2 regions of the Chromobacterium sp. Ag138 genome follow, and region 1 is predicted to be linked to the other one. Evidence: riboswitches for the same ligand, from Rfam matches in the RefSeq annotation. Region 1 holds a riboswitch; the other holds the start of a gene.
The links. Region 1 has a riboswitch for glycine ahead of ACY3GB_RS00160 (trimeric intracellular cation channel family protein). Riboswitches for the same ligand answer to the same signal wherever they lie in the genome.
Positions count from the first base shown of each region.

Region 2: another riboswitch for glycine. It lies ahead of gcvT (glycine cleavage system aminomethyltransferase GcvT); the one in region 1 lies ahead of ACY3GB_RS00160 (trimeric intracellular cation channel family protein).

Region 1 is NZ_JBUPWA010000001.1:29,550-36,535, forward strand. It holds gene ACY3GB_RS00140 (DEAD/DEAH box helicase family protein) at 1-1,271, shown strand, start outside; gene ACY3GB_RS00145 (LysE family translocator) at 1,374-1,991, opposite strand; gene ACY3GB_RS00150 (LysR family transcriptional regulator) at 2,056-2,967, shown strand; gene ACY3GB_RS00155 (TIGR02117 family protein) at 2,977-3,669, opposite strand; gene ACY3GB_RS00160 (trimeric intracellular cation channel family protein) at 3,868-4,482, opposite strand; glycine riboswitch at 4,634-4,731, opposite strand; glycine riboswitch at 4,736-4,821, opposite strand; gene ACY3GB_RS00165 (DUF3141 domain-containing protein) at 4,887-6,986, opposite strand, start outside.
Region 2 is NZ_JBUPWA010000001.1:1,722,221-1,729,206, forward strand. It holds gene gcvP (aminomethyl-transferring glycine dehydrogenase) at 1-2,188, opposite strand, end outside; gene gcvH (glycine cleavage system protein GcvH) at 2,281-2,667, opposite strand; gene gcvT (glycine cleavage system aminomethyltransferase GcvT) at 2,732-3,820, opposite strand; glycine riboswitch at 3,862-3,960, opposite strand; glycine riboswitch at 3,975-4,065, opposite strand; gene ACY3GB_RS07750 (amino acid permease) at 4,238-5,521, opposite strand; gene gluQRS (tRNA glutamyl-Q(34) synthetase GluQRS) at 5,855-6,739, opposite strand; gene fdxA (ferredoxin FdxA) at 6,844-6,986, shown strand, end outside.

The DNA.
Region 1 (6,986 bases):
TGGTGGGGCGCGGCACGCGGCTGTGTCTGGACCTGTTTGGCCCCGGCGAGGACAAGCGCGACTTTTTCATCTTTGATTTCTGCGGCAATTTGGAATTCTTCTCGCAAAACCCGGACTTCAAGGAAGGCGCGGGCGGTGAGCCGCTGAGCACGCGTTTGTTCAAGGCCAGGCTGGAGTTGATTGGCGAATTGGACAAAGCGCTGAAGGCTGGCGAGCCGGATGCGCCTTATGGCGAAGAACTGACGGCGGCGGCCGTGCGCGCAGGCTTCGCGGCAGCCTTGCATGAGCGCGTGGCGCTGATGAATCTGGATAATTTCGTCGTCCGCCCGCAGCGCCGTTACGTGGAAAAATACGCCGCGGCAGAAGCCTGGGAGGTGCTGAGCCAAGAGGCGCGCGCCGAGCTGGCCGACAAGGTGGCGAATCTGCCATCTGCGCAGGAAGACAACGACGAAGACGCCAAGCGCTTCGACATGCTGGCATTGCGCGCCCAGTTGGCCATTCTGCAGGCGGCGCCGGAGTTTGCCAGCCTGCGCGAAAAAATCCAGACCATAGCCCAGGAGCTGGAGGGGCAGATGGCGATACCCGCCATCAAGGCGGAAATCGTGCTGATTCAGGCCGTGGCCAGCGACGACTGGTGGCAGGACGTGACCGTACCCATGCTGGAACAGGCCCGCCGCAAGCTGCGCGCGCTGGTGAAGCTGTTGCCCAAGGGCAAAAAAAAGGTGGTTTACACCAACTTTGAAGACGAGCTGGGCGAACTCTCCACCATCGAGCTGCCGCAGGTGACGGCTGGCCTGAATATGGCCAAGTTCAAGGATAAGGCCAGAGCCTTCTTGCGCGAACATGAGCACCATCTGGCTTTGCAGCGCCTGCGCCGCAACCAGGCGCTGACGCCAGCCGACCTGGCGGAGCTGGAAGGCATGCTGCGGCAGGCGGGCGGCTCGCCGCAGCTGATTGACGAAGCCAAGGCCAAGAGCCATGGTCTGGGCATTTTCATCCGCTCACTGGTGGGTCTGGACCGCGAGACCGCCATGCAGGCCTTTGACGAATTTCTCAAGGCGTCTTCTTCCACTGCCACGGCCAGCCAGATCGAGTTCATCCAGCTGATTGTCCGCGAGTTGACCGAAAACGGCGTGATGGAGCCCAGCCGCTTGTTCGAATCGCCATTCACCCATGTGAGTGCCAGCGGCCCCTTGGCTTTGTTTCCGCATGCCACTCTCCAGCGCATCATCGCCGTGCTGGACGATATCAAGCGCAAAGCGGCGGGGTAAGCGGGCGCGGGCAGTGTTTCCTAAGTTTTTCCGCTTGCGGATCCATGGCTTGACCGGTATCGCCAACTCCAGCGATGCCAGTTTCCAATAGGCGCGCTCAAACTACTGCGGCATGCCCATCAGCGCCAGCGCCGCGCCGAAACCAATCAACAGAGCGCCGAAGGCGCGATCAATCCAATGCCGCTTGGCCAACAGCCGGGCTCGCACTCGCTCGGCTGAAAAGCATTGCGCGACCAGCGCGAACCAGATTGCGTGGATGATGGCGATGCATGCTCCGTACGCCATTTGTCTGGAGGGCGGCGTGCCTGCGCTGACGATTTGCATGAACAGACTGACGACGAAGATGGACGTCTTGGGGTTCAGGGCGTTGGTGAGAAAGCCGGTGCGCAGCGCCGCCAATGCGGAAAACGAAGAGGCGGCCGATGATTCCGTGGCGTTTGAGGGGCGCGCGCGCAGCATTTTCATGCCCAGCCAGAGGAGATAGGCGGCGCCCAGCAGTTTGAGGAAGCCGAACAGCCAGGGCGACTGATGGAGCAATACGCCGATGCCGACCAGGGTGTAGGCGACATGAACCAGCACGCCTAGGCTGATTCCCAGCGCGGTGAGCCGGCCCGCCTGTCGGGACAACAGTGCGCTATTGCGCGTGACCATGGCGAAGTCCGGTCCTGGACTGATCACGGCTAAAATGCTGATTGTGATTACAGCTAACCATTCAGTCATGGCTTATGATTCCTTTCTGGATAATGTTGCCAATCATATCGATAGTCATGGTTGAAAAATAACGATGAATTCTGACGAATATGGTGAGTTCAGCTCACAGATAAAGCGGGATCGCCTGCCATCACTGATGGCCTTGCGTTGCTTTGAGGCGGCGGCGCGCAGCGAGAGCTTCACGCGCGCGGCTCAGGAACTGTGCCTGACGCATGGCGCGGTCAGCAGGGCCGTGCGTGTGCTGGAGGAGGACTTGGGGACGGCCTTGTTTCATCGGCGCAGCCGCAGGGTATTTCTGACAGATGCGGGGCGAAGCCTGGCATTGGCGGTTCGCGAGGGCTTGGATGTGATGGGGCGGGCGGTGAGGGAAATTCGAGCCGGCTCGGAAAAGGAAAAGCTGTGGACCTTGTCTTGCGAGCCGACGCTGTTGATGCGTTGGCTGATTCCCCGCTGGCCCGATTTTCAGTCCAGCTATCCGGATGCCAAGGTGCGCTTGGCTGCTGGCGGCGGCCCGTTCGCATTTGGTGACGGAATCGATTTGGCGATCCGGCGGGATGACTTTCCATGGGGGGAAGGCTGGCATGCCGAGCCGCTGTTCGAGGAAAGAGTGGGCCCGGTTTGCCATCCGGATCGAACGTGCGCCTGGTTTGCAGCAGACGGTTTAAAGGTGGATGCGCCCATATTGCATGCGCGAACCCGGCCCGCGGGCTGGGCGGAGTGGTCGGCCAGCGCCCATTGCGAGCCGTCCGTCGGAGAGGGGCAGTGGTTCGAGCATTTTTATTTCAGTCTGCAGGCGGCGGTAGCGGGACTGGGGGTGGCGATCGGTCCCTGGCACTTGGTCAGGGATGATCTGGAGAGTGGACTGCTGGCTGCGCCGCTGGGTTTCGTCGGCGATGGTTCGCGTTATGTGCTGCTGTCGCCGGAGCCGTTCAAGCCAGGCGGTTTCGCCGCGGATATGCTGGCTTGGCTGCGGGGCATGGCTTGAGAATTCCTTTCATTTCTCCAACTGCCAAAACAAGGGCTGGACGAAAGGGGACCACAGCGCGGTGCGCACGCCGGCCTCGGCCAGCGCGTCGCGCGTCCATTGGTTGCAGGTGACGATGGGGTTGTAACGGCCTCGGGCGGCGTAGAAGGCGTCGTTGTCGCCGTAGTGGTGTCCGGTTTCCTGCAAGGCCCGGCCGTGGGCGTTGAGCGGCGCGCTTTGGCGGATGAAGTCCGCCAGCCGGAGGTATTGTTCCGGGCTGATCAGGATGCGCCGGGTGTCCTTGCCTTCCTTGGGCTGGGGCAGGTATTCCACGTGCAGCACGCTTTGGTCGAACGCCAGCGCGGCCAATGCCTTGCCGGCGCTCAGGTCTTCCCAGTTTTGTATGGTCAGGAAGAATACTTTGCTGCCCCAGCCGATGGAGATGTAGGGCGAGCGCGCGTACAGATCGGGGCGGCGGACGTGTGCCGGAGGAAAGGCGGTAGTCCAGTCCATCGCTTCGGTCTTGACCGGCATGATCAGGCTGGTGTGCACGCCATTGCTGTCCAGATAGATGGGGATGCCGTCCGCGGGCGGGGTCCAGCCGCGGTTGCTTGGCAGCAGGCCCAGCGCCAGCGCGGCGAGCAGATAGCAGATCAAGAGCGCGCAGATGGCCAGCGGCAGACGCAGGATAAGGCGGCGAAAGGCGGGGCCGGAAATGTGCATGGTGATGTCGATTTGTCCGGGGCGGGATATCAGGGGCTTCTTATTTACATTGGGTGAATGGCATGTGTCAAATATCCATTGTCATTTGCGCGCGGTTATGGGGCTTAGGGCAAGACAGGTCCAGAGCCTGCGGCGCCGCGGCGCGGATGCCCGGGATGCGAAACACCCCGCCTGGGCGGGGTGTTTGATTAGGATGGCTCAGTGGTGATCGTGCCGGTAGGCGAACACCGGCAGCTGCCATTCGCGCCACAGCGCGACCAGGCGCAGCGCCAGGCCGAAGGCGAAGCTGGCGATCACGTTCCAGTCGTGGGGCATGGCCAGATGGTTCAGGCCCAGGTACAGGATGGCCACCAGCAGCGACACGCTGGCGTACAGCTCGCGACGGAACACGATGGGCACGCGGTTGCACAGCACGTCGCGCAGGATGCCGCCGGCGATGCCGGTGATCATGCCGGCCATCACGACGATGACCGGGTGGTAGCCCATGCCCAGCGCCACGTCGCAGCCTATGATGGTGAACGCTACCAGGCCCAGCGCGTCCAGGATCAGGAACAAGCGGTTCAGGTGGCGCATGTAGCGGGCGACCAGAACCGCTGCCAGGCCGCCGGCCACCACCAGCAGCACGTATTCCGGATGCTGGGTCCAGCCTATCGGATAGCGGCCCAGCACGATGTCGCGCACGGTGCCGCCGCCCAGCGCGGTGAGAAAGGCGATGACGGCTACGCCGAAAATGTCCATGTGGCGGCGGCCGGCCGCCAGCGCGCCGGTCATCGCTTCCGCGGTGATGGCGATCAGGTAGATCAGGGTCAGCATGATGAAATCTTATGGGGGTGGAACGATGGAATGCCCGCCGGCGCGACGGCGCGCGGATGGCGGAAAACGGAAATGAGGCGCGAGAGGCTCGCGCCGAGGCATGGATGAGCGGACAAGGCAAACTCCTGGACGGTTTCCGGGTTGGGTAACAGCCTCTCCCCTTGTCCTTTTACCTGAGAGTTGCGCGGCCTTTGGCCGCTTGCCCCTTCGGTGGGCCGCGCGCGGCGGCCTCTCTCCAATCGGCTTGAATCGATACTGCGCTGCGGTACGTTTGCCTGAGCGATTATGGGAGCTTGCGTCTTCGGCGGGGGCATGGCCCCTCTCTCCCGCAGAGCTGGAATATTAGCTTTCGCTATTGCAATAGTCAATGCGGGAACCGAGTCGCCCCGGTTCCCGCGCATGGCTTACGCCTTGCCTCGCTTGCCGGGCGCGGAAGCGGCTGGCGCCTGGCCGTTGGCTTTGCCCGCAGGCTTTCTCGCGACGCTTGTCCACGCGGCAGGTTTGGCTATTGGCTTGATTTCGTCCGACGTTGGCTTCGGCGCCGCGGGCTTGGCGGTTTTCCCAGGGGTTTTGGCTGCCGGCGAGGGTTTTGCTGTGGCCGGTTTGCCTGCTGCCGGCTTGACGGTTTTCGCCGATGGTTTGGCAACGGGCACCGGCTTCGCCGGGGCGGGTTTGCTTGTCGCTGCCTTTGCAGAAACGGCTTTGCCGGCGACAGGTTTGGCCGCGGGGGGATAAACGGCGAGTGCGGCCTCGGCAGGGACCGGCGCATCGGCCGCAGTCTCCGCTTCCGTCCTGATTGGGGAAGATGCGGCGCGGATCGCGGCGGCGGTGTCGAGTTCCAGCGTCTTGGCCACTTGGTCCAGCCGCGCCTGGTGCTCGGCCGGGATGGGGCCGTTCAGCGCCAGCAGATCGCGGGCCAACAGCCAGGCTTGATGGCGGCGGCGGGCATCCGGCAGCAGCAGGGGCAGGCCGCGCAGCGCGCGCGGCGCGTCCAGCCGCACCAGCGCCACCTGGTGGCGGACGATGTCCTTCAACTGCATCAGCGTCAGCGGATACTCGTGGCGCACGTCGCGCATCACCCGGCGGATGGCGTTGAAGGGCCGTTCGTCCACCACGCCTATGCCGATGCTGACGTAGAGCAGCAGCCGCACAAAGCCGTCGGCCAGGGTGCCTTGTTCGAAGCTGGGATCGAGCGCTTCCCGTTTCAGGCGGGCCAGTTCGCGGCTTTCCCAGGTCAGCGCCTGGCTGCGCGGCTCGCCGGCCGGCGCGACGCCGACCAGGGTGGCCAGCTGCGGCGATTCGTAGATCGCGCGGAACAGTTGCTCCTGGGCGGCGTCGCGCAGGTCGCGGTAATGGTCGAGCGACTGGACGATGAAGCCGGACACCTGCTCCTGCCACAGCCACAGCGGATTGTCGGCCGCTACCGGCCGGCGCTGCTCGCGCACCTTGTCGGCCAGCTCCGGCAGCCACCACAGCCATGGGTTTTTCGGCGATATCAGCGTCCGCTCCAACCGCGCGGGGTGCAGCTCGCGCAGCAGGCGGGCGCTGGCTTCGTTGCTGGCGGCGCGCAGCGCGGGAGAGACGTAGCGGTCGTACAGGCCCTGGTTGATCTCGGATACCCGTTTCACCACTTCGAAGGCGCGCTCGTCGTCGCGGCCGTCGTCCAGCGCCAGGATGTCGGAGACGTCGCGGGCTTCGAAGCGGATGATGTAGCGGCCCTCGATGTACTCCTGGCCTGGCGCGTCCGGCGCGATGTCCTCGATGACGGCCTCGTACAGCCCAGGCGCCAGCACGTCGATCAGATCCAGCGCGCTGGCGAATTCGCTGTGCTCCTTGTTGGCGACGCCGGCGGAGACGAATATGCCGAGGTGGCCCACCTTGTTGTGCAGGCAGTAGACGATGGTCTGTTCATTGTTGCGGATGTCCTCCGCGTTGTCGTACAGATCGGCGATCCAGTTCAGCGCCTGTTGCGGCGGGGTGATGTTGTCGCCCCAGGACGCGAACACCATGATGGGCGAGCGGATGTTGCGCATGTCCACCCGGGCCTTGCCGTCATGGCTGGTAATCTTGCCGTGAACCAGCTCGTTGCCGACGAACAGCTTTTGGGTGATCCACTCCATTTCCGCCTTGTTCAGCAGGTAATGGCCGCCCCACCAGCGCTCGAAGTCCAGATAGCGCTGCGGCTCGGTGTCGATCTTGGCGTACAGGTTGTAGGACTTCTTCCACAGGGTGTTGGCCGGGTCCAGCTTTTCGAAGTTCTCGACCAGGTGGGCGCCGTCGAAATGGCCGTTGCCCAAGTCGCCGGCCAGCGACGCGGTCCAGGTGCCGCCGTTCAGGCCGCCGGCATAGCGCATCGGATTCTTGCCGCGCACGCCGGCCCAGTACGACAGCGGCGAGCCGGCCAGCAGGATGGGGCCGACCAGCTCCGGCGCCACCGACGCCAGCATCGCCAATGCCCAGCCGCCCTGGCAGTTGCCGATCACGAAGGGCTTGCCGTCGCTGTC
Region 2 (6,986 bases), 1.7 Mb from region 1:
CCACATGATTGGCGATGAACGGCGCCAAATGCGCCTTCAGGCCGATCGGGCCCATGCCCGGCCCGCCGCCGCCGTGCGGGATGCAGAAGGTCTTGTGCAGGTTCATGTGCGACACGTCGGCGCCGATGTCGGCCGGGCGGGTCAGGCCCACCTGGGCGTTGAGGTTGGCGCCGTCCATGTACACCTGGCCGCCGTGGGCGTGGACGATCTCGCAGATCTGTTTGATGCCCTGCTCGAACACGCCGTGGGTGGACGGATAGGTGATCATCAGCGCGGCCAGATTGGCGGCGTGCTGTTCGGCCTTGGCCTTCAGGTCGGCGACGTCGACATTGCCGGCCTCGTCGCACTTCACCACCACCACCTGCATATTCATCATCTGCGCGGTGGCCGGGTTGGTGCCGTGCGCCGATTGCGGAATCAGGCAGATGTCGCGGTGGCCCTCGCCGCGCGACTCATGGTAGCGGCTGATGGCCAACAGGCCGGCGTATTCGCCCTGGGCGCCGGAGTTGGGCTGCATCGAGATCGCGTCGAAGCCGGTGATCGCCTTCAACTGCGTCTGCAGGCCTTCGATCAGCTGCAGATAGCCGACAGTCTGCTCGCGCGGCGCGAACGGGTGCATATTGGCGAATTCCGGCCAGGTGATCGGAATCATCTCGCTGGTGGCGTTCAGCTTCATGGTGCAGCTGCCCAGCGAGATCATCGAGTGATTCATCGCCAGGTCGCGGTTTTCCAGCTTCTTCATATAGCGCAGCATCTCGTGCTCGCTATGGTGGGTGTTGAACACCGGGTGGGTCAGGATGGCCGACTCGCGCTTGAGCGCGGCCGGGATCGCGTCCTGGGCGGCGGCGTCCAAGGCGGCGATGTCGGCCGGCTTGCCGGTGAACAGCTCGATCAGCTTGGCCAGATCCGCCTCGGTGGCGGCCTCGTGGAAAGCCACGCCCAGCACGGTCTTGCCGACGCGGCGCAGATTGTAGCCGGCGGCCAGCGCCGCGGCGTAGATGGCATCGGCCTTGGGCGCGTCCACCTGCACGGTGTCGAAGAAGCGGTCGAACGCCAGCTTGCCGCCGGCCTCTTTCACCGCGTGGGCGAAGATGGCGGCCAGCCGATGGATGCGGGCGGCGATGCGCCGCACCCCTTCCGCGCCGTGGTAAACGGCATACAGGCCGGCGATATTGGCCAGCAACACCTGGCTGGTACAGATATTGGAGTTGGCCTTCTCGCGGCGGATATGCTGCTCGCGGGTCTGCAGCGCCATGCGCAGCGCGGTCTTGCCCTTGGCGTCGATGGACACGCCGATGATGCGGCCCGGCGCCGAGCGTTTCATCTCGTCCTTGAACGCGAAGTAAGCCGCGTGCGGGCCGCCGAAGCCCATCGGCACGCCGAAGCGCTGGGTGTTGCCCAGCGCGATGTCGGCGCCCATTTCCGCCGGCGACTTCAGCGCCACCAGCGCCATCACGTCGGCGGCGACGGCGACCACGCCGCCCTTGGCCTTGATCGCCGCGATGTGCGGGGTCAGGTCGATCAGGTCGCCGGCTTCGCCCGGATACTGGAAGAGCGCGCCGAAGTAATCGCCGTTGCCGGCCTCTTCCGGATGGCCTTGCACCAGCTCGAAGCCGAAGTACTTGGCGCGGGTCTTCATCACGTCCAGCGTCTGCGGCAGCACGCGGCTGTCGACGAAGAAGCTGACGGACTTGGACTTGGAGACGCGCTTGGCCATCGCCATCGCTTCGGCGGCGGCAGTGGCCTCGTCCAGCAGGGACGCGTTGGCCATTTCCAGGCCGGTCAGGTCGATCACCATCTGCTGGAAGTTCAGCAACGATTCCAGACGGCCTTGGGCGATCTCGGCCTGATACGGGGTATAGGCGGTGTACCAGCCCGGATTTTCCAGCACATTGCGCAGGATGACCGTAGGGGTCAGCACCGGGTAGTAACCCAGGCCGATGAAGGACTTGTTGACCACGTTCTTGCTTGCTACCGCCTTCAGCGCGGCCAGCGCCTCCGCTTCCGGCTGCGGCGACGGCAGATCCAGGCGGCGGTTCAGGCGGATGTCGGCCGGCAAGGTCTGGTCGACCAGCGCGTCGATGGACGGCACGCCGACGGCGGCCAGCATCTCGGCGCGCTCGGCGTCGGACGGGCCAATGTGGCGGGCGAGGAATTCGTGGCGATTGAAGAGTTCGGAGAGCGACATGCTTGGGACTTCCTTCTTTGCGGCGGCCTGCGCGAGGCCGCGCCGGGAAAAACAACGCCCCGGCGTCTTGCGACGGCGGGGCGGTCAGGCTATCAGGCGCCGATTTCCTTGGCGTAGGCGGCGGCGTCCATCAGGCCATCCAGATCCGTGGCGTTGGCCGGCTTGATCTTGAAGAACCAGCCGTCGCCGTACGGATCGCTGTTGGCCAGTTCCGGCTCGCCTTCCAGTTCCTCGTTGACGGCCAGCACTTCGCCGGCGATCGGACAGTAGACGTCGGAAGCGGCCTTCACCGACTCCACCACGCCGGCCTGCTCATCCTTGGCCAGATGCGCGCCGACTTTCGGCAGCTCGACGAAGACGATGTCGCCCAGCAATTCCTGCGCGTGCGCGGTGATGCCCACGGTGACGGAACCGTCGGCTTCCAGGCGCAGCCACTCGTGGCTGTCGACGTATTTCAGTTCGGCGGGAATGTTGCTCATCTTGAAGTTCTCCAGCTTAAGATCAGATCAATGGTGACGGCAGTCGCCTCGAGGCGCTGCCCGATTATTCGAAAACTTTCTTGCCGTTGCGGACAAAAGGCATCTTCACCACGCGCACATCGGTCAGCGTGCCGCGCAGGTCCACCTGGGCGGCGGCGCCGGTGGCGGCCGGCACCCGGGCGATGGCGATCGAGTGCTTCAGCGTCGGCGAGAAGGTGCCGCTGGTGATCACGCCTTCGCCGACGCCCTCCACCACCACCTTCAGGCCTTCGCGCAGCACGCCGCGGCCTTCCAGCACCAGGCCCACCTGCTTCATCTTCACGCCGGCGGCCTTTTGCGCTTCCAGCGCCTCGCGGCCGTTGAACTTGCGCTCGGCCGGCTCCCAGGCGATGGTCCAGCCCATGCCGGCTTCCAGCGGCGACACGGTCTCGTCCATGTCGTGGCCGTACAGATTCATGCCGGCCTCCAGGCGCAGCGTGTCGCGCGCGCCCAGGCCGATCGGCGACACGCCGACGGCTTGCAATTGATTGAAGAAGGCGATGGCCTGGTCGGCCGGCACCATGATTTCCAGCCCGTCTTCGCCGGTATAGCCGGTGCGGGCGTAGAACCACTCGCCCTGCGGCAGGCCCTGGAATACTTTCAGCGCGCGGATGGCTTCGGCCAGCTCCGGCTTGATGGAACAGACTTTTTCAATCGCCTTGGGGCCCTGCACCGCCAGCATCGCCAGATCGCGGCGCACCTTGAGCGCCACGTCGAAGCCGGCCTTCTGGGCTTCCATCCAGGCCAGGTCTTTCTCGGTGGTGCCGGCGTTGACCACCATGCGGTAGCCGTAAGCAGTGAGATAAACGATCAGGTCGTCGACGACGGTGCCTTCCGGGGTCAGCATGCCGGAATACAGCGCCTTGCCCTCGAAGCCGAGCTTGGACACGTCGTTGGCGATCAGTTTTTGCAGCCAGGCTTTGGCGTCGGAACCGGTGATGTCGATCACCGTCATGTGGGAGACGTCGAACATGCCGGCGTCGCTGCGGACGATTTCGTGCTCTTTCAGCTGGGAACCGTAATGGATGGGCATTTCCCAACCGGCGAAATCGACCATCTTGGCGCCGGCGGCGAGGTGGGCTTCATACAGCGGAGTACGTTTCGGGGCCGTCATGGCGCGGTTCCTTCGAGCAAAGTGTGGATATCCTCTATCAACCACACCCCTCTGTCCCTGCACCTGAGATTTTCCGGCCGGATAAGCCGTTAGCCCCTTCGGTGGGCGTCGCGCGGACGCCGCTCTCCAGATTGCGCGAACCGGCTGCCGCCGGCCCGATGATACAGTCCTTTTGCCTGAGCGATTGCGGGTGCGCTTGCGCCTTCGGCGGCGGCCGAAAAGCCGCTCTCTCCTGTATGATCCGGCGATTATGGTGTCAATATCCGGGCCTTGGCAAGCCAATATTATTTCTATATCAAACAGTCTGAATAAATGTTTTTCAAGGAAAAAAACCGCTCATTTTCATACGTCGAAATGGTTCGAAAACGAAAAAGCGCAGGCTGTCGCGCTGCGCTTTTTCACTGATCGGCACGCCGGTCAATCTGCGGCAAACCGCTCCTTCAACTGCCAGACATAGATGGGCAGGCCCATCAGCAACAGCAGCATGCCCCACATCACGATGTCGGCGCCGGAGCCGTACAGCGCCCACAGCGAGTAGACGAAGCCGATGCCGGCGAAGAAACCGGGCGCGATGTAATCCTTGGCCGTGAACTCCTTGCCGCGCATCAGCATGATGGCGATCAGCGCCATCGAGCAGAACGCGTACGGCAGCAGCGTGGTGGCGGTGGCCAGCAGGATGATGAACTCGAAGATCTTCACTCCGCTGTCGCCGCCGGCATACTTCATCGCCATCAGAATGGTGACCAGCGCGCTGGACAGCACCAGGCCGAAGATGGGCACGCCGGCCGCGTTGCGCTGGTCGAAACGGCGGGGAAACAGGCCATCCTTGGCCGCGGCCGCCGGCACGTGCGCCTGCATCAGGCTCCAGCCGTTGAGCGCGCCGAAGCAGGACACCACCGCGCCGAAGCCCACCAGCCAGTAGCCCCAGTCGCCCCACATCAGCTTGGCCGCGTCGGCGAACGGCGCCTGCGAAGCGGCCAGCACATCGGCCGGCATCAGGCCCATCAGCGACACCGTGGACAGGATGTAGAGCACGGTGGCCAGCAGGGTGCCGATCACGGTGGCCCGCGGAATGGTCTTCTCCGGCTCCACTACGTCGCCGGCCGGCACCGACGCCGACTCCAGGCCGAGGAAGGCCCACAATGTCAGCGCCATCGTCGCCGACAGAGAGGACAACAGGGGCTTGTTGTGCGGGTTGAACGCCAGATTGTCCGGCTGAAAATGGAAGAAGCCGATGAAGGTGACCGCAGCCAGCGGCAGCAGCTTCAGCAGCGTGGTCACCACCGCCACCACGCCGGAGCTGCGCGCGCCGCGGCTGTTGATCCAGGTGACGATCCAGATCAGGCCGATGGCGACGGCGCCGGCCAGCGGCTCGTTGTGCCCCAGCACCGGGAAGAACACCTGCATATAGCTGGTGGCCGCCACCGCCAGCGCGGCGTTGCCGGCCCACAGCGCGATCCAGTAGCCCCAGGCGATCCAGAAGCCGGCGAAATCGCCGAAACCCGCGTGGATGTAAGCGTACGGCCCGCCTTCGCGCGGCAGGATGGCCGACAGGCGGGCGAACACCAGCGCCAGGCAGATGGCGCCGCAGGAGGTCACCAGCCAACCCAGCATCGACACGCCGCCGAACGGCGCCAACGAGGCCGGCAGCAGGAAAACGCCGGAGCCTATCATATTGCCCACCACTAGGGCGGTGCACATCCAGACTCCGAGCGAGCCCTTCTTCTTAGTGGAACTGTTTTCGTTCAAACCTGGCTCTCCGTGGGAACGAAAGCATCGCGCGCCGGGGTGGCCGCACCCGGCGTCAGACATGCGGAAAAGGTCAAAACCGCATCGGCAAGCCTATGGGCCATGGCTTCAAGATAGCCGAAGCCGGGACTCTCGGCTGCGCCGCAGCCGGGTGCGGCCTGCCGCCGCGCCAAAAAAAGGGCGCATTAAAACACAGTTTTGACGTAAAAACATGTCGCATTGACGATTTTTTTCAACAAAAAACCGCTAGCGGACAGATGCCTATGTCATCCGCATGAAAAGTCATCAGGAATGAGGGAGTTGCAGCGGGCCGGCCGGCACGCGGCGCAGTGACCAATTCGCCACCGCCCAGCACCACAGCTCGTCCAGGCTCTCGCAACCGGCCGGCGGAGCATGGCCCAGCAGCTCGAGCGTCGCGCCGAGCTGCCGCGCGGCGTCGCGGGTCGATATCGCCGGCGCCAGCGTCTGCTTGGACAATTTTTCGCCGGCCGCGTTGGTCAGCACCGGCAGGTGGCAATAACCGGGCGCGGGCAGGCCAAGCGCGTCGTAAACCGCCAGCTGGCGAGGTGTGGACACCAGCAGATCCGCGCCGCGGACGATGTCGGTGACGCCCTGATCGGCGTCGTCGACCACCACCGCGAGCTGATAGGCCCAGAAGCCGTCGGCGCGCAGCAACACGAAGTCGCCGATGTCGCGCGCCAGGTCCTGCCGATACGCGCCCTGCAGCCTGTCGTCCACCACCCGCTCCCCTCCGGCCACGGCCAAGCGCCAGGCCCGGCCCAAGCGGCCGTCGGGGCAGCCGCGCCGGCAGGTGCCCGGGTAAACATAGCCATCCAGGCCGCGCCGGGCATGCGCGGCGATTTCCTTGCGGGTGCAGCAGCAGGCGTAGGCATGGCCGGCAGCGGCCAACCGTTCCAGCGCGGCGCGGTACAAGCCATGGCGGCGGCTCTGGTATGCCACCTCGCCGTCCCACTCGAAACCGAAAGCCTCCAGCGTGCGCAGGATATCGTCGGCCGCGCCCGGCACCTCGCGCGGAGGATCCAGATCCTCCATCCGCAGCAGCCATTCGCCGCCGCGGCTGCGCGCTTCCAGGTAGCTGCCGACGGCGGTGCTGAGCGAACCCGCGTGCAGCAGACCGGTGGGACTAGGGGCGAAACGGCCCCGGTAGATCGGATTGGACATCTTGAGGGATTTGCCGGAGCGTCAGAAAGGGAATTTATCGCTAAAATAACGATTATCCCGAATCACGATCCAGCTTTACTGAGGATACACGAATGGCGTACGTTGTAACCGATGCCTGTATCAAATGCAAATACACCGACTGCGTGGAAGTCTGCCCGGTCGACTGCTTCCGCGAAGGCCCCAACTTCCTGGCGATCGATCCGGACGAGTGCATAGACTGCTCGCTATGCGTGCC